3 regions of the Gracilibacillus salinarum genome follow, and region 2 is predicted to be linked to each of the others. Evidence: predicted binding sites of a transcription regulator. Region 2 holds the regulator's gene; each other region holds the start of a gene.
What was found. The regulator LexA, encoded in region 2, represses DNA repair genes until DNA is damaged. The targets are predictions, from matches to a motif close to CGAACATATGTTCG.
Positions count from the first base shown of each region.

Region 1 (5,957 bases), 550 kb from region 2:
ATAGTGAGAGAGTGCCTTCATCCACTGAAAGCCGGTAACCTGATAATCCCGCATTTCGGCTTGAAGTGAGGCAGGCAGCTCGAATTCCAGCATTTCAGGATGCTTAAGCTGCTCCAACATTTGTTGAAATGATGCACTATAGCGATGATCTGTCTTGTTTAAGGCCTCTTCCACCTGGAAACTGCGAGCTGCAGGGATCGAAACTTTGCCGTCTTCCATTTGTTTTTGTGACAATTGCAAGGTTTGCTGTAACCGTTGAAACGAGTTGAAATCGTCACGTCCCAAATGAATCAGCGCACCATTTGGAATACGATAATATCGTTTCTTTTCGATTAACGCCTGCAATATATTAGCAACGTGTTCATCGGAAATCCCTTCCATGTCAAAAGCAATGTCAAGCATACCTTCCGTTGGTCGATAATCTACCTGTGATTGCAGTTTAATCTTTTCTACACCGTCGATCATTTGTTTCACAGCATATGAAAGATAGACATTAGCGTTCTGCTCTAATTCATGAACACCTTCATGCATAAAAGAATAAATCGCATCGTCATTAAATAAATAATAAGCTTGATTCATTTCCATAAATGCTTCATCGCGTAGCTGTTGAATAATTTGCTGTTCCTTTGCAGTTTCTCTTTTTACAATGGTTTTAGCCACAGATTGTTCAGAAAAAGGTGTAAAACGTTCCTCGCCATAGTGGTATTCCACCTCTGCTTTAATAGCGCCATCTATCTCATCAATATATACTTTCGACTGCAAAGGTGTCGTATTTATTTGCTGTTCCATCCGTTCTGTCATTTGTAATGAACCAATTTGTTCGAATTGAGGCATCACGTTCTTGACAAATCCGTTCATTTCATCAGCAGAGATGTTCTGCTTTTTCTTATTTTGAAATGGCATGATCCGAAACAACTTTTCCAATATCGCTTTTTGGTTGTACGTTAATTTATAAAAATAATTTTCCCGGATTAAATAGCGATAACTATTAAGAAAATAAAACTCAGACAAATCGTTCATTTCCAGCGTGTAACTATTGGTTGCCTGGTAATCTAATTGAAAGGTTAAATGTTCCTCTATATTTCCTTTTTGAATATTGCTATATTCTTTATTCGTATCCAAGCGGAATGTGTAGTTGATATCCTCAAACAAATCCAGTAATGGGTCTACCAGACTGGGTGGAACATAGATACTTCTAGGGTTCTCCAGTTTGATTACATAACTGTTTCCAAACAAACGCTCCTGTTCATAGCAGGTTAAGAGCATTTCGATCATCTTTTGATCTTTGGAGGTAAAGTAGTGCGTATAGGGATAATACGTATAGCTTTGATTAACCCGATAAGCTTCTCCATTAGTCATCGCTTTTAAAAAGTTGCGGATATCACGAACCACATATGGTCGTTTATCACCAATTTTTATTTCTATACTCAATGCATACTGTGAATTTTTATTCGCTTTTATTAGGGACAAAACATATTCCGCTTCCACTTGCAAAGGGGTTTCGATGTCCTCTTGTTTATTACGGAACGTATGCAGTAATTGCTTGGCAAACAGATCGGTGTCCTGCGAAGGTGCCTCCTGGGCGCGACGATCCACTGCATAACGTCTTTTGTTTGATTGCGCATCTTGGGTAATGGCCAATAAGACAGCTGCTACATGTTTACACGTATCATGCGTTTCAAATGCTGGGCAATTACAAGTTGTGTCAATCTTCATATCATCAGTAAAATAAATGCGAATTGTATAAATCTTGGTTCCTTTAACAAGTCCACGCCAAGAATTAGTCTGTGGATTATAAGAGAGGCCATATACTTTGCCACTTTGGTAGTATTGATAGCCTCTATTGTAAAAACGTTCGCCAGTTAGCTGACGAATCGATTGTTCCGTCATTTGAATTTGCTGCAACTTGATCCCATCCTTATACAAAGAATCCATCATTATATTATAGCAGATTCTGCGACGTATGCCATCCAGATGATATTTTTATTTTCACCTTGTTTGAGAAGTGTTAAAATAGGAGAAGTTAAGGTTAGGTAAATAAGAAAGTAGGGTACAAACATGGGATTACAAGAAGAAGTGAAAAAAAGAAAGACGTTTGCGATCATTTCACACCCGGATGCCGGTAAAACAACGATGACTGAAAAATTGTTATTATTCGGTAATTTAATTCGATCAGCAGGTACGGTAAAAGGGAAAAAGTCGGGAAAATTTGCAACATCGGACTGGATGGAAATTGAAAAGCAACGTGGTATTTCGGTAACATCCAGTGTGATGAACTTTGAATATAAAGGTCACAAGGTTAATATCCTTGATACGCCTGGACACGAAGATTTCAGTGAGGATACGTACCGAACGTTGACAGCAGTTGACAGTGTTGTCATGATTATTGATGCGACTAAAGGTATTGAAGCACAAACAATTAAGCTGTTCAAGGTTTGTAAAATGCGAGGTATTCCGATCTTTACCTTTATTAATAAGCTTGACCGTGAAGGGCGAGAACCACTGGAATTGTTAGATCAGATTGAAGAAGTGTTAAATATTGAAACGTATCCGATGAATTGGCCGGTAGGAATGGGGAAAAGGTTTCTAGGCATTCTGGACCGTTATCAAGACCAATTTATTAAATTTAATGGTAATGAGGAAGAGTCATATATTCCAATGTCAGAAATGGATCAGGATGAAATCACCCAGCATCCTACTTATCAGGAAACGGTTGATGAATTAGAACTATTAAATGAAGCAGGCGATCAATTTTCTATCGATCGTGTATTAGAAGGGGAGCAAACACCTGTATTTTTTGGTAGTGCCCTTGCACCTTTTGGGGTACAGACCTTTTTCGATACGTTTATCGAATTAGCACCTGCACCAGGTCCACGCCGCACGACCGAAGAAGTCATAAGTCCTAATTACCCTGATTTCTCCGGATTCATTTTCAAAATTCAAGCAAATATGAATCCGCAGCACCGTGACAGAATCGCGTTTTTGCGAGTGTGTTCCGGTAAATTTGAGCGCGGGATGAATGTGACGTTAGCTCGAACTGGTAAGAGCATTCGGTTGGGACAGACACAACAATTCGTTGCTTCCTCCCGTGATACAGTTCAAGAAGCGTATGCTGGTGACATCATTGGCGTCTATGATCCAGGTTCCTATCGGATAGGGGATACTTTACTGGAAGGGAAAAATGTCTTTCAGTACGATGAGTTACCGCAGTTTCCACCAGAAATGTTCCAACGCGTAACGGCCAAGAACGTAATGAAAGCAAAGCAGTTCCGTAAGGGGATCGAACAGCTTGTCCAGGAAGGTGCAATCCAATTATTCCGCGGTTATCCAACCGATTCGATGATCATTGGTGCGGTAGGACAACTGCAGTATGAAGTATTTCAGCATCGTATGAAGAATGAATACAATGTGGAAGTCATGCTCGAATCTATTGGAGACCGGATACCGCGCTGGCTAAAAAAAGATCAAGTCGATCCGAAATTATTTGATGAACGTAACCTGCTGGTGAAAGATCGTGAAGAAGATTTCCTTGTCTTATTTAAAAATGATTTTGCATTACGCTGGTTCGTCGATAAACACCCAGATGTCGAACTGATCGATTTATTCGAAGTAAACCAATATGACCAAACAAGCCATAGCTAACGATAGCTATGGTTTTTTGATCAGTCTAGTAGTATATAAATACAGTCATAGAAGTAAATTTAAGTATTTCCTATCATATCTTTTTATCAACCTCGCACCTTTGGTTATAATGAAGAGGAAACCAATAAAACCCAAAACGAATATTTGTTCGCTTTTTTTAAAGCGATCGTGTATACTAATAGATAGATAAAGAGAACGGAGGTAATATGGTGGATCAACATACTTTTGATTTACAGGCACCTTATCAGCCGCAAGGGGATCAGCCTCGTGCGATTAAAGAGCTTGTAGAAGGTGTCGAAAACAATAAACGTCACCAGACATTACTAGGTGCTACAGGAACAGGTAAGACGTTTACAGTTAGTAATGTCGTGAAAGAAATTAACCGGCCGACGCTTGTGATCGCTCATAATAAAACACTTGCGGGGCAGTTATACAGTGAGTTTAAAGAGTTTTTTCCTAATAACGCAGTAGAGTATTTTGTCAGTTATTACGATTATTATCAGCCAGAAGCGTATGTACCGTCGACAGATACTTTTATAGAAAAAGATGCCAGTGTGAATGATGAAATTGATAAACTGCGACACTCTGCAACCTCTTCTTTGTTTGAACGAAATGATGTCCTGGTCGTTGCCAGCGTTTCGTGCATTTACGGTTTAGGTTCACCAGAAGAGTATAGCAGTCAAGTATTATCGCTGCGAGTAGGAATGGAAAAAGACCGTGATGAATTGTTAAGAGCATTGGTGGATATTCAGTATGCTCGCAATGATATTGACTTTCAGCGTGGTACCTTTCGCGTCCGTGGGGATTCAGTAGAAATAATTCCGGCATCAAGGGAAGAACATTGTGTGCGCATCGAATTTTTCGGTGATGAAATAGATCGTATCCGTGAAGTGGATGCCTTGACCGGTGAAATACTAGGGGATCGAGAACATATTGCGATATTCCCGGCATCTCACTTCGTAACGCGAGAAGAAAAATTAAAAGTAGCAATGGAAAATATAAAAAAGGAATTAAATGAGCAGCTTGCAAAATTTCGAGAAGAGGACAAACTGTTAGAAGCACAGCGCTTAGAACAGCGAACCAACTATGACCTTGAAATGATGGAAGAGATGGGATTCTGTTCAGGTATTGAAAATTATTCTCGTCATCTTTCCTTGCGAGATGCAGGTTCTACACCTTATACATTAATTGATTACTTTCCTGATGATTCGTTAATCGTCATCGATGAGTCTCATGTTACATTACCGCAAATTCGTGGTATGTATAATGGAGACCAGGCTCGTAAGAAAGTATTAGTTGATCATGGCTTCCGTTTACCATCGGCAATGGATAACCGTCCGCTGACTTTCGATGAATTTGAACAAAAAGCCAATCAGTTAATCTATGTCTCAGCCACTCCTGGACCGTATGAGCTCGAACATACACCGGTTATGACCGAACAAATTATTCGACCAACCGGATTATTGGATCCGGAAGTGGATATTCGTCCAATCGATGGGCAGGTAGATGATTTAATCGGTGAAATTAATAAACGTGTGGAAAGAAATGAACGAGTATTAGTGACGACCTTAACGAAAAAAATGTCTGAGGATTTAACTGATTATCTAAAAGAAGTCGGATTAAAAGTTGCTTACTTACACTCTGAAATTAAAACGCTGGAACGTATTGAAGTAATTCGGGACTTGCGTGTTGGTAAGTATGACGTTCTGGTCGGTATTAACTTATTACGTGAAGGATTAGATATTCCGGAGGTTTCCTTGGTAACTATTTTAGATGCAGATAAAGAAGGTTTCCTTCGTTCTGAGCGTTCTCTCATTCAAACAATGGGAAGGGCAGCGCGTAATGAGAATGGTAGAGTAATCATGTATGCAGATAAAGAGACGGATTCGATGAAACGTGCAATTGAAGAAACCTATAGACGTCGTGAAAAGCAGCAAGCATATAACGAAAAACATGGGATTACACCGCAAACGGTTAATAAAGGAGTACGTGATGTTATTCGCGCTACGATTGCGGCAGAAGACAAAGAGCAATACAACGAAAAAGCAAAAGAAGTTAGTAAAATGACGAAGAAAGAAAGAAAATCACTAATCGAACAAATGGAACAGGAAATGAAGCAGGCAGCTCGCGACCTCGACTTCGAGCGGGCGGCAGAGCTTCGTGATGCAGTATTAGAATTGAAAGCAGAAGGGTGAAAATAATGGCGAAAAAATCGATTTCAATACAAGGAGCGCGTGCTCATAATTTAAAAAACATTTCGATTGATATACCAAAAGATAAGCTGGTAGTGTTGACTGGTTTATCCGGATCCGGTA
Region 1 covers NZ_CP095071.1:4,654,256-4,660,212, forward strand. The annotation lists gene MUN87_RS21585 (DEAD/DEAH box helicase) at 1-1,905, opposite strand, end outside; gene MUN87_RS21590 (peptide chain release factor 3) at 2,059-3,642, shown strand; gene uvrB (excinuclease ABC subunit UvrB) at 3,849-5,837, shown strand; gene uvrA (excinuclease ABC subunit UvrA) at 5,843-5,957, shown strand, end outside.
Region 1: a site for LexA is predicted at 3,780-3,793, ahead of uvrB (excinuclease ABC subunit UvrB). Genes of this name have one in related genera too.

Region 2 (5,957 bases):
TTTGTGACGGTTTTTGTCCCATCTGCATCATCATTGTACGCAACATTTGTTCGTTAATAGGTGGGTTTTTCTTTAAATAGTTCATCATGTATTTTCTTGCGATAAAAAAGCCTAACGCTACCCCAGCAATCAGACAAGCAATCGCAATCAATACGACCCAGATTGTACTCATTCGCTAGTTTCCTCCTTCAACATATCTCTTATACAGTATAGTAAAAACTATCTAATAATACAAGCACTTGTTTCACGTTTATGTAAACATTGGTTCAATCAATTGTTATGCTATATTTCCGGGACTTACTATTAAAAAAACATCAAGTGCCTAAAAGCTACCTGATAAAAAATGGGACGAGGATCAGCTCCATCGTCCCATTTCGCTTCAATAATTAGAATAATTCGTTCACGTGATTGACAACATTCTCTACAGTGAAGCCATATTCTTCAATAATTTTATTTCCATTTGCAGACGCACCAAAGCGATCGATTGAAATAATCTTACCTTCGATACCTACATAACGCTCCCAGCCTAATGATGAAGCCATTTCGACTGCAACACGTTTCGATACTGCACTTGGTAATACAGATTCTTTGTAAGTAGCATCCTGCTTATCAAAGCGATCCCATGAAGGAATGCTGACAACACTTACGTCTTTTCCTTCTTCTTTCAATTGTTTTTGTGCTTTTACAGCTAGCTGAACTTCAGAACCTGTCGCTACAAGAATGGCATCCGGTGTTTCTTTAGAAGCTGGACTTACAACATATCCACCTTTTTTCACACCTTCGTATGCTTTTTCAGCAGTACCATCTAGTGTTGGCAAGTTTTGACGAGTTAAGACTAATGCGGTCGGCTGGGATGTTGATTCAATCGCTAGTCTCCATGCAGCCTGCACTTCGTTTCCGTCTGCTGGACGGATAACGGAAAGATTTGGCATCGCACGGAAAGCGGCTAATTGTTCAACCGGTTCGTGAGTTGGTCCATCTTCTCCGACAGCAATGGAATCGTGTGTTAATACATACGTTACAGGTAGGTTTTGGATGGCTGATAAACGAACAGCCGGACGCAGGTAGTCACTAAATACAAAGAATGTACCACCGAACACTTTTAATCCGCCATGTAGCGCCATACCATTTAACGCTGCCGCCATCGCGAATTCGCGTACACCGAACCAAATATTACGGTTTTCTGGTGTTGCCGCAGAGAAATCTCCAGCATCTTTCAAGTTTGTTTTGTTAGAGCCTGCTAAATCGGCACTACCACCGAATAAAGTTGGAACTGATTTGGCAATAGCATTTAACACTTCACCTGATGTAGCACGTGTTGCCGCTTCATCTTTTCCAGCTTCATATACTGGTAATTCTTTTTCCCAACCTTCAGGTAATCTCTTATTGATCGCGTCATCTAATTCTGTAGCTAATTCAGGATGCGCATTTTTATAAGCGTCGAATAGTTCGTTCCATTTCTGCTCTTTCTCTTTACCATTGTCAACAATTTTTGTTTGGAAATCTTGGTAAACTTCTTCTGGTACATGGAATGCTTCGTGTTCCCAGCTATAGAATTCTTTTGTTAAGGCAACTTCTTCCGCACCTAGTGCTGCACCGTGTGAAGCTGCAGATCCTGATTTGTTTGGAGAACCATAGCCAATTACGGTCTTCACTTCGATTAAAGTCGGCTGATCTGTATTTTGTTTTGCTTCAGCAATCGCATTAGAGATCGCTTTCGTATCATTACCATCTTCCACACGAATTACTTGCCAGCCGTATGCTTTGAAACGATCTTCGACATTTTCCGAGAATGATTTATTCAATTCACCATCTAAAGAAATATCGTTTGAATCGTATAATGCAATAAGTTTGCCAAGCTTCAGATGACCTGCTAATGATGCAGTCTCATGAGAAACACCTTCCATTAAATCACCGTCACTAACAATTGCATAAGTGTGATGATCTACCATGTTATAGTTATCTTTGTTGTATTTAGCTGATAGATGTTTCTCGGCCATTGCCATACCAACACTCATAGCAATACCTTGTCCTAATGGTCCGGTCGTTGCTTCTACACCATCTGTATGATGAACTTCCGGGTGTCCTGGAGTTCTTGAATCCCATTGGCGGAATCCTTTAAGGTCTTCGATCGTTACATCATAACCAGATAAATGAAGTAAGCTATAAAGTAACATCGAACCGTGACCTGCAGAAAGAACGAAACGGTCTCTGTTAAACCATTTAGAACTTTTTGGGTTATGGTTCATATGCTCGGTCCAAAGTGTGTATGCCATTGGAGCAGCACCCATTGGTAAGCCCGGGTGTCCGGAATTTGCTTGTTCAATTGCGTCTATCGACAATGTTCTAATTGAATTAATAGACAATTGTTCAGTTTGGTTTGACATGATTTTTCCCCTTTCAATATCCAAAAAATATGTACGCACATCTATAATCCTATAACGAAATACGCTATATGACAAGTATATTAAAGTTAAAACACTTTAATTTTCGTTAGAATTATCAGTTTTTTTTAATGAAATTCAACTTGTATGGTCACTATTTTACAAGTAGTTAAAGAAGAAGTTACCGTTACTTCTTCTTTAACTGCTTTAATTTTTCTGGAGTAACGTCATCACCATTCGGATCAACTACCGTCATTCCTTTTAGTTGGTTTTTAAAAGATTTTCTTACATTTTTTAAATATGCCTCTCGTAAATCCTTTTGTTCTTTTTTTTCTTCTTCTGTTAAACCTTCTGATTTAGATTTTTTCGACAACTCATTTATACGAGCTATTTTATCTTGGGAAAGCATACTATTTACACCTCGATTTCTTTTCCATCATTTTTATTCAAACATGCATGCATGTATTTTACCACGAAAAAAGAGTATACATAACTTGTATACCCTCTCTCTATTTTAATCTTCCTTGATAGACTTTTCAAGTGATTGATATTCCTGATAACGCCGATGGACCGTTGCTTTCGACACATTGTATCCCATTCCTCGCAGGATAGATGCAATTTCTTGAAAGGTCAGATTATTTCGCTTCAGCCGTTTCACTTCTTCGATCGGAAATTGTTTGCGTTCTCTTCCTTTCGCAAGGTGTTGATTGGACAGGTTCTCCGCTGGATTAAATCCGTTATCAACAGCTTTTCTCATGCCCCGTTTTATTTTGGCGTTATGTAATTTGCGTTGGTATTCTTCCACAATCGAGACGATTTGCAACACCATTGAATCCCCTTCTGACAGTTGTAATTCACCATTCTGCGCTAAACAATAAATGGACACATCTAACCGTTGAAGCTGGTGCAGTAAGGCGATCTTCGTATTCCCTCGCCCTAATCTCGTTTCATCCTGAATGAGTAACGTATCTGCTGAGCTGCTTTGAAAGGCCTCCAGCATAGCAAAAATGCCTTCTCTTTCGATTTCATACCCACTCTGCTTCTCTTCTATTACTTGTACGATCTCCATCTCATATCGGGATGCAAAATATCGCAACTCTTCCTGTTGCCGTTTCAGTGAGGTTTCTTGTGAGTCTTTATTTGTACTTACCCGACAATAAATAATGGCTTTGGACATAATACGTACACCTACAATTCTACAAGTTTGTTACTGCTGAAAAATAAAAAAATGCAATTCCTAGTATAAATGCTACCAAATAAAAAATGTCAACTTTCGATATATTTTTTAACAACTTGCATCCCTCCCAGAACCTTTGTTCGTACCTTCATTATACACGAACAGGTGTTCATGTCAACTCTTTTTTTCGAACGAATGTTTGTAATGCTATATCATATATGCTATACTTTGATTAATAAATACTACGTGTTAGGAGATTGAAATATGACAAATCTATCAAAGCGACAAGAGGAGATTTTAGCTTATATTAAAGAACAAGTAGAGTTAAAAGGATATCCACCCTCTGTTCGCGAGATTGGAGAGGCAGTCGGTCTAGCATCAAGCTCAACGGTACATGGACATCTAGCGCGATTAGAGAAGAAAGGATACATTCGCCGAGACCCTACGAAACCAAGAGCAATAGAAGTATTGCCACAAGATGGCGATTTAGAAATTCCTAAGACAGAAGCTACCTTTGCTCCCGTAATCGGTAAGGTAACAGCAGGACTTCCGATTACAGCAGTAGAAAATATTGAAGAATACATCCCTATTCCACATAACGAAATGCACGCAAGCGAACAGTTGTTTGTATTGATTATTGAAGGGGACAGTATGATTGAAGCAGGTATTCTCAATGGAGACAAAGTCATTGTCAAACAGCAGAATACAGCTGAAAACGGCGATATCGTTGTAGCCATGACAGATGAAAGTGAAGCAACGGTAAAACGTTTCTTCAAGGAAAAGGATCATATTCGACTGCAGCCTGAGAACGCGACAATGGATGCGTTAATCTACGATAATGTCAGCATTCTTGGTAGAGTAGTTGGCTTGTACCGCAGCTTATAATAGATTCAAAAAAGCCTTTGGTGAAAATGCCGAGGGCTTTCCTACTCAAAATAATCCTTCTACTCTTTTTTGTTAAAATTTATATTTTTTTCTTTTATTGGTTTGAAGCCTAGTGAAATAGGTAATATAAGTAGCAAAACCTTCTTTCAATTCCAGACATTGGATGCCGACACATCAACTATTTCCACATCACAGCTTACTTACTCCATTTATGACAACTATCTTAATTTCAGTAAATCTAGTAAACTTTTTCAACCTAATCACATACTGTATAGAGAGAGGGTAAACTTTAGAGGAGTGAATAAAATATGGTACAAAACAAGGTTCACTTAATTCCTTATACGATTCAATCGATTGAGGATTCCAAAAATGAGACCCCTGAAGGCGTTCAACTAGTACAGGCTCCCGCCTTATGGGAGAAAGGTTTTGAAGGAGAAGATATCGTCGTTGCGGTGATAGACACCGGAATTGAATCGGATCATCCAGACTTTAAGGAGCAAATTATTGGCGGACGAAATTTCACAAGTGACTATAGTGGAGACCAAGACAACTTTGAAGACAATAACGGGCATGGAACACACGTATCCGGAACTATTGCAGCAAGCCTTAATGGCAATGGGGTTGTAGGCGTTGCGCCAAAAGCTAAAATATTAAGTCTAAAGGCTTTATCGGGCGAAGGTTCAGGGGAATACGAATGGATTATTAACGCAATTAACTATGCAGTTGATTGGCGTGGACCAAATAATGAACGTGCAAGGGTCATCTCCATGTCTTTAGGTGGACCGAATGATATCCCTGAGATGCATGAAGCCATTCAAAACGCAATAAATCATGATGTATCTGTCGTTGTCGCTTCAGGTAATGAAGGGGATGGAAATCAGGAAACTCCAGAATATGCTTATCCAGGAGCTTATAACGAAGTCATTAGTGTAGGTGCTGTTAACTTAGACTTAGAGCTTGCTCCCTTTTCGAATACGAATAACGAGGTAGATCTTATAGCGCCAGGAGTAGATATATTATCTACTTATTTAGATAGTAAATTTGCTAAATTATCAGGAACGTCTATGGCCGCTCCACATGTAGCAGGTGCACTCGCATTAATCATTAATTTAAGCGAAAAAGAATTCCAAAGATCTGTTATTGAATCAGAGGTATATGCTCAACTTATCAGACGTACCCTTCCACTTGCATTTCAAAAAAGTGCCGAGGGTAATGGCTTTCTTATGCTGAATCTAGTTGACCAATTAGATAGAATCAATGCTCCCCATGTAAAGGAAACAAATAGAACTTCAAAGAATTAAACAATCATTTTCCAAGCAACAATGGTAACATCAGTTCCGGTAGGATGCTAGCACCTACCTTTCTATCCATTTCTTATGTCATAAAGAAAGGGGAAAATCATGAACAAATTGGAAAGTGAAAAATTAAGTCACACGCTAATGAAATTAAAGGTTAATCAAAACAAAAATAAAAATACAAACGAATACTATGACAAAGAAGAAGATTTACGT
Region 2 covers NZ_CP095071.1:405,651-411,607, reverse strand. The annotation lists gene MUN87_RS02065 (YneF family protein) at 1-172, opposite strand, end outside; gene tkt (transketolase) at 387-2,387, opposite strand; gene MUN87_RS02055 (DUF896 domain-containing protein) at 2,572-2,793, opposite strand; gene MUN87_RS02050 (YneB family resolvase-like protein) at 2,899-3,561, opposite strand; gene lexA (transcriptional repressor LexA) at 3,826-4,446, shown strand; gene MUN87_RS02040 (S8 family peptidase) at 4,755-5,747, shown strand; gene MUN87_RS02035 (endonuclease I family protein) at 5,847-5,957, shown strand, end outside.

Region 3 (5,957 bases), 380 kb from region 2:
TTCGACTTTACCACCCGGGAATTCTAAGCCGCGGTTTTTATGTTTGGTTAGCAGCCACTTTTCTTCAAACCTGCATATCACCCATACATGTCTTGGTTCGGGATCAAACGGGTGATTATCAAAAGACAACTGCACTTTATTATTATAGTAGTCATAAAAAGTTTTCATAGTTCTATACTACCTTTTATCGTTACTGATTGCTAATGTTTACTATCTTCCATTGATCATTTATTTTCTCAAATGTAAGGGAAATGGTGTATTCACCATATAATGCATTTTGATTTTGTTGTGTGACAATTACTTGATTATCCTTTGTCTGTTTTTCATAATCGTTTGATTTGTCAAACCATGGCGGTGTCTCCGTCGGCACTATATATAAACCATTCTTCTCTTCCTCATAGTAGTAATCAATGTAAGGCTGTACCGCTTCTTTTGTAACATATGGTTCAAATGCTTTCATTAATTCTTCTTTCGTCTGATAATTTATCACTTTGTATTGATCGTCAATATCCTGTACTAATAATTCCATAAATTTATCTGTCAATGCCACAATTTTGTCGTGTGATATTTCTTTTTGTTCGTTGCTAACATTTTGCTTTTCACCTGTTACTTCTTCGGTATTCACCTGATTTTCCTCAGCATATGTTTTTTCCGTGCTTGTCTGACTCATGGTAACAACTGCAAATGAAAAAAGGACTAAAACTGTAAACATCGTGATGAATTTTTTCATATTTTTTCCCTCCTCACGTCCTTAGTAATCTTTACCTTTTTTACTATTTGACTAAACATCTATTTATAAAATAGACGTGCAGGGCACGGTATTTGTTTCACTTATTTATTAATTTTTTTCAATTCCAATGCCAGACTCTTCCATTGCTTGCTTTGTTTCCGGTGTTGCCAGCTGATACAACATTTGAAAAACATCTTTTAAATCATTATCATATTCATCATTTTCCAGGTCCTGATGATATTGAACATAAGGAATATGTGAGCGAACAAAAGTACCAAAATCATCCTCATGCAATTCATTAAATTTTTCTCTTAACAAAAACACCTGTTCATCTGTTGCCTGAATGGTGTAGGATGCATTGTTTCCAAATGGAATTTGTGAAATTTCTTGTGATGCAATATTGACATAGTATGTTTTTTTCTCCATATTATTCACCTCTTCCACTGTATTGTATGTAATCACAACAGAAACATGCATATGGAAAACAGGACTTCATCCATCCGGTTCCAACTAGCTTTATCACTTTAAATATGAATCATGCCAACTGTAATGTATTTCAACGAATAACAGGGATATATTGGAGCTGAGCTGCTTAGCAAAGCTCCGGAAATAGTCTCCGTGCCCCGCGAAGCGGATACCAGCACATACACTATATCAAAGTGGTTGCAACACTAATAAACATAATCCATATTACAGAACTAATTCTCAGTAACACTAAAAACCCCTGCATTCCATATGGAATGCAAGGGTTTTATTAATTTCCTACTGATTGCATTGGTTGTTGTTGTGATTCTGCTACGGCTTCTTTAATCAGACATCGTCCGCGTCCGTGCGGGATACACATAGGTGTTCCGAACATTGGATCATACATGACATCTGCTTTCATTTGAAATACATCATGCACTAATCCACAGTTAATGATTTCCTCCGGTTTACCTTGCGCATATACGTTTTTGTCTTTAATCGCAACAATATGATGTGCATAACGGCAAGCAAGGTTTAAATCGTGTAACACCATGACAATCGTGCTTTGCCGGCGTTCATTCAACTCAAATAACAAATCCAAAATTTCAATCTGGTGGGTCATATCTAAGTATGTTGTAGGCTCATCCAACAGGATAGTATCTGTACCCTGTGCAAGTGTCATTGCTATCCAGGCACGCTGACGCTGTCCACCTGATAAAGAATCAACGGCACGATCTTTTAAGTCGAGCATGTTTGTCGATTCCAATGCTTCATTTACCGCAGTCTCATCTTCTTCTGACCAGCGTTTAAACATTGTTTTATATGGATGTCTTCCTTGTTTGACTAAGTCTTCTACTGTTAATCCTTCCGGGCTGATAGGACTTTGCGGCAAGATAGCCATTTGTTTTGCCACTTCTTTAGTAGGAATCTTCGCAATATCTTCACCATTTAATACGACGTCCCCTTGCTTCGGCTTTAGTAACCTTGCTAATGAGCGAAGTAAGGTCGATTTACCGCAGCCATTGCCACCAATAAAGACCGTAATTTCTCCTTTAGGGATTGTAATATCTAAGTCATCTATAATTATTTCTTCACCATATCCGAGCGTTAAATCTTTCGTTACTAATGTTTCCATTTGGAATCTCTCCCTTTTTACACGATTGGGACAATTTTCAAAATATTCAATTCGAACTATTTCTCTTTCTCTAGTTTAGTAGCTTTTTATAGCAAAGTCAATGAGTTTGATAATCTTTATCAATTAATTGCTACATATTAACACTTTTCTTTCTGCAATGAATAGGATATACTACTCAATAGAACGAATGTTCGCAGAGGTGTTGAATGATGGATTATACTACCTATCCCAAGCACGATGTACTATGTATTGATATGCGTTCTTTTTACGCAAGCATTGAATGTGTCAAACGCGGTCTTGATCCCATGACTGCCATGCTTGCAGTAGTTGGTGACAAAAACCGGTCGGGCAGTATTATTTTGGCTGCTTCTCCCACTTTAAAACAAAAGCATGGTGTCAAAAATGTCAGCCGTTACTTTGAATTGCCAGAAGATCCAGACATCTATGTTGTCGAAGCTAAAATGGGCGATTATGTGAACGTCTCCGTAGAAATTACGAAGCTGCTGTATCAATACGTCCCAAAAGAAGCGATTCATCCTTATTCTGTTGACGAAATGTGGATCACTGTTGATGGGATGAAGCATTTATATGGAGATGCTCAACAAATCGCCAAAATGATCATGGATGAAATCTATGACACAATGGGATTAACCTGTGCCATTGGAATTGGAGATAACAAATTCCTGGCCAAAGTCGTGATGGATATCTACGCAAAGAAGACAGGAATTGCTACATGCCGTTATCAGGATGTAGAACGGCTACTCTGGCCAATACCAATTGAAAAAATTTGGGGAATTGGCAGACGGTTGACCGTCCACTTGAACAAGATGGGGATCATTTATTTAGGACAGCTTGCCAATTATCGCTTAGATCGCTTGCAGAAACGGTTTGGTGTCATTGGTGAGCAACTGTATTGGCATGCATGGGGCATCGATTTAAGTCCTGTATATGATTCCTACTACAAAAAAGAAACCCAAAAAGGCTTTGGTCATGGTATTACGTTATTAAGAGATTACAGCGCAGAAGAAACCTTAATCTGTATCCTTGATTTGTGTGAAGAGGTTTGCCGACGTGCACGTACAAATGAACGAGTAGGCAGAACTATTCATTTAGGTGTTGGTTATGCGGATAATGGAGGCGGTTTTCATCGCTCTCGTTCTCTTCATCTGCCTACCAATGTGACAATGGATATTTATCAGGTATGCTTGCAATTATTTCATGAATTTTACGATCAACAAAGTAAAATCAGGCGTGTATCGGTGTCCTTAAACAATTTGTATGATGATGTAGAAACGCAACTGAATTTGTTTGATAATGAGCCGAAAAAGAAGGACCTAGGCTATGTGATGGACGCTATACGCACTAAATACGGTTCTACTTCCCTGCTCCGTGCAGCAAGCTATACGAAAGCAGGCATTACGAGAGACAGAAGCAAAAAGATCGGTGGGCATTATGCCTAATTTACGAAGTGGAAGCATACTGCGCAGTAAAAAGACTTTAGCGATGAGATCATTTTGAAATAGATAATGTACTAGGATACCGCTCCGTCCAACCACTCCGCGTCCTGCGGGGCACGGCTGAAGCTAGGCTACTACTCGAGCTACTTCTTTGCTGCCTTGCACCGAGGAAGCCTACATCGAAGCTTTACTAGAAGACACAGGTGCAGACGTTGTGGATCTTCAGCACCTGCACATTCCCGCGGGAGTCTCCGTGGTTGGCCTTCGCTAGGATGGGGCTTTACAACTGATGTGACAAGAAGGATATTGCACGGATTAACCATTTTGATGATTTATAATGTCTAGCACCACTGCTTTTAGCTCTGCCATTCGTTGTAGCACTTCCCTAAAGCGTAGGAAATATGCGGAGACTCCCATGGGATCAGCGCGAGCTGAAGATCCACTTTGTAAAGAAAAGAATTTTCTTTGCAAAGTTAGCTGAAGCCGTGCCCCATAGGACGCGAAGCCTATTTCCGAAGCTTTGCTTAGTATATAATACATTTCAAAATAGCCAAATTGATAGACAGCTTGATTACTTTTTTCGCAATAAGTTACTTCGCAGTATATCCATACTACACAATAAAAAAGCCAAACGTACCACGAATATTAGTTGGAAACATGTCGGGTTGCGTCCGGCTTTCGTTTAACCAAAAATACTTTTGTCTCAGGCTCTTTCATTAAAATACAGACTGCCTCTCATCAAAAATCCTTCAACTTATAACGCTGCAGCTTACCTGTAGCGTTACGGGGCAGTTGAGAACGGAAGATTAAACGTTTCGGCACTTTAAAAGAAGCCAACTTATCCTGGCAGTAAGCAAGTAAATATTCTGCTGTTACTTGCTCCGAAGTACGTACCACAAAAGCGATTGGCACCTGTCCCCATTTTTCATCTTCCATACCGGTAACACCAGCTTCAAGCACACCTTCACACGAAAGCAAAACGTCTTCTATTTCAGCAGGATATATGTTTTCCCCTCCCGAAATAATTAAATCGCTGCGCCGATCAACAACAAAAAGGAAACCTTCTTCATCCAAATAACCTAAATCACCAGTGTACAACCATCCATCTTGAAATGCTTTCAGATTAGCTTCTTCTCTTTGATAATAGCCATTTGTCACCATAGGACCTTTCACAACAATTTCCCCTACTTCATTGGATAATGTTGCCCTGCCATCCTTCAAAACCTGTAAAGAAGAAGTAAACAGTGGCTTACCTGCCGAACCGATCTTTCTTAAAGCATCAGCTGCATGAAGTGTAATGATTTGCGAACAAGTCTCTGTCATTCCATAAGATTGCACAATAGGGACATGCTGTTGTTTCGCTCTTTCCAGCAATGGCTTAGGAGCTGGACCACCTCCTAATAGCATACAACGGAAGGATGCTGGATAACGCGCCTCTCCTAATCGATGTAACAGACGCTCGCATGTGACTGCAACAACCGAGATAATCGTCACTTGTTTCTCCATGATTGCTTGATGTACCTTGTCTTCCTCAAAACGCTCCATAAGATAAACCGGCATACCGTATATAACACTTTTAAACAAGGTTGAAAGACCACTAATATGAAACAGTGGTAAACAGATCAACCATTTGTCAGAAGGCAACAATCCTAAATTCAAAGCAGATGCAACTGCACTTGACCAATGATTTTGAAAAGTTTGCATCACTGCTTTTGCTCTGCCCGTCGTGCCAGAGGTGAACATCATGGAACAAACTGCATCCATATCGATCGTAGAAGCAAGTGTTGTATCTGCCTGCGTCAAGTCATGGATACGTGAAAAGCTGTAAACGCTTTGTAGTAGTTGCTCTGCATCTGATGAATAGCTATCTGCACATAAAACGAGTTGAACATCAGCATCATCGCATTGCTGCTGCCATTCTGTCACTGTTAGTCGCGTGTTAAGAAAAACTGTCGGAACTTTCAAATATGTACAAGCCCAGAACGCAATGATCATATCAGCAACATTATCTGACAAAATAGCCAAATGACCTTGCTGGTGTACATTAGCCAGCTGTAACGCGAACCTCTCTGCTTTCTGTTTTAATTGTAAAAAAGTAAAGGCATCACCGTTATCAAGTTCGACCGCCGTCGTCTCTGGCGATAGATTGGCCCGCTTTGTTAACCAATGT
Region 3 covers NZ_CP095071.1:22,454-28,410, reverse strand. The annotation lists gene ytkD (RNA deprotection pyrophosphohydrolase) at 1-168, opposite strand, end outside; gene MUN87_RS00145 (hypothetical protein) at 191-730, opposite strand; gene MUN87_RS00140 (hydrolase) at 839-1,156, opposite strand; gene MUN87_RS00135 (ABC transporter ATP-binding protein) at 1,485-2,330, opposite strand; gene MUN87_RS00130 (DNA polymerase IV) at 2,540-3,790, shown strand; gene MUN87_RS00125 (o-succinylbenzoate--CoA ligase) at 4,526-5,957, opposite strand, start outside.
Region 3: a site for LexA is predicted at 2,511-2,524, ahead of MUN87_RS00130 (DNA polymerase IV). Genes of this name have one in related genera too.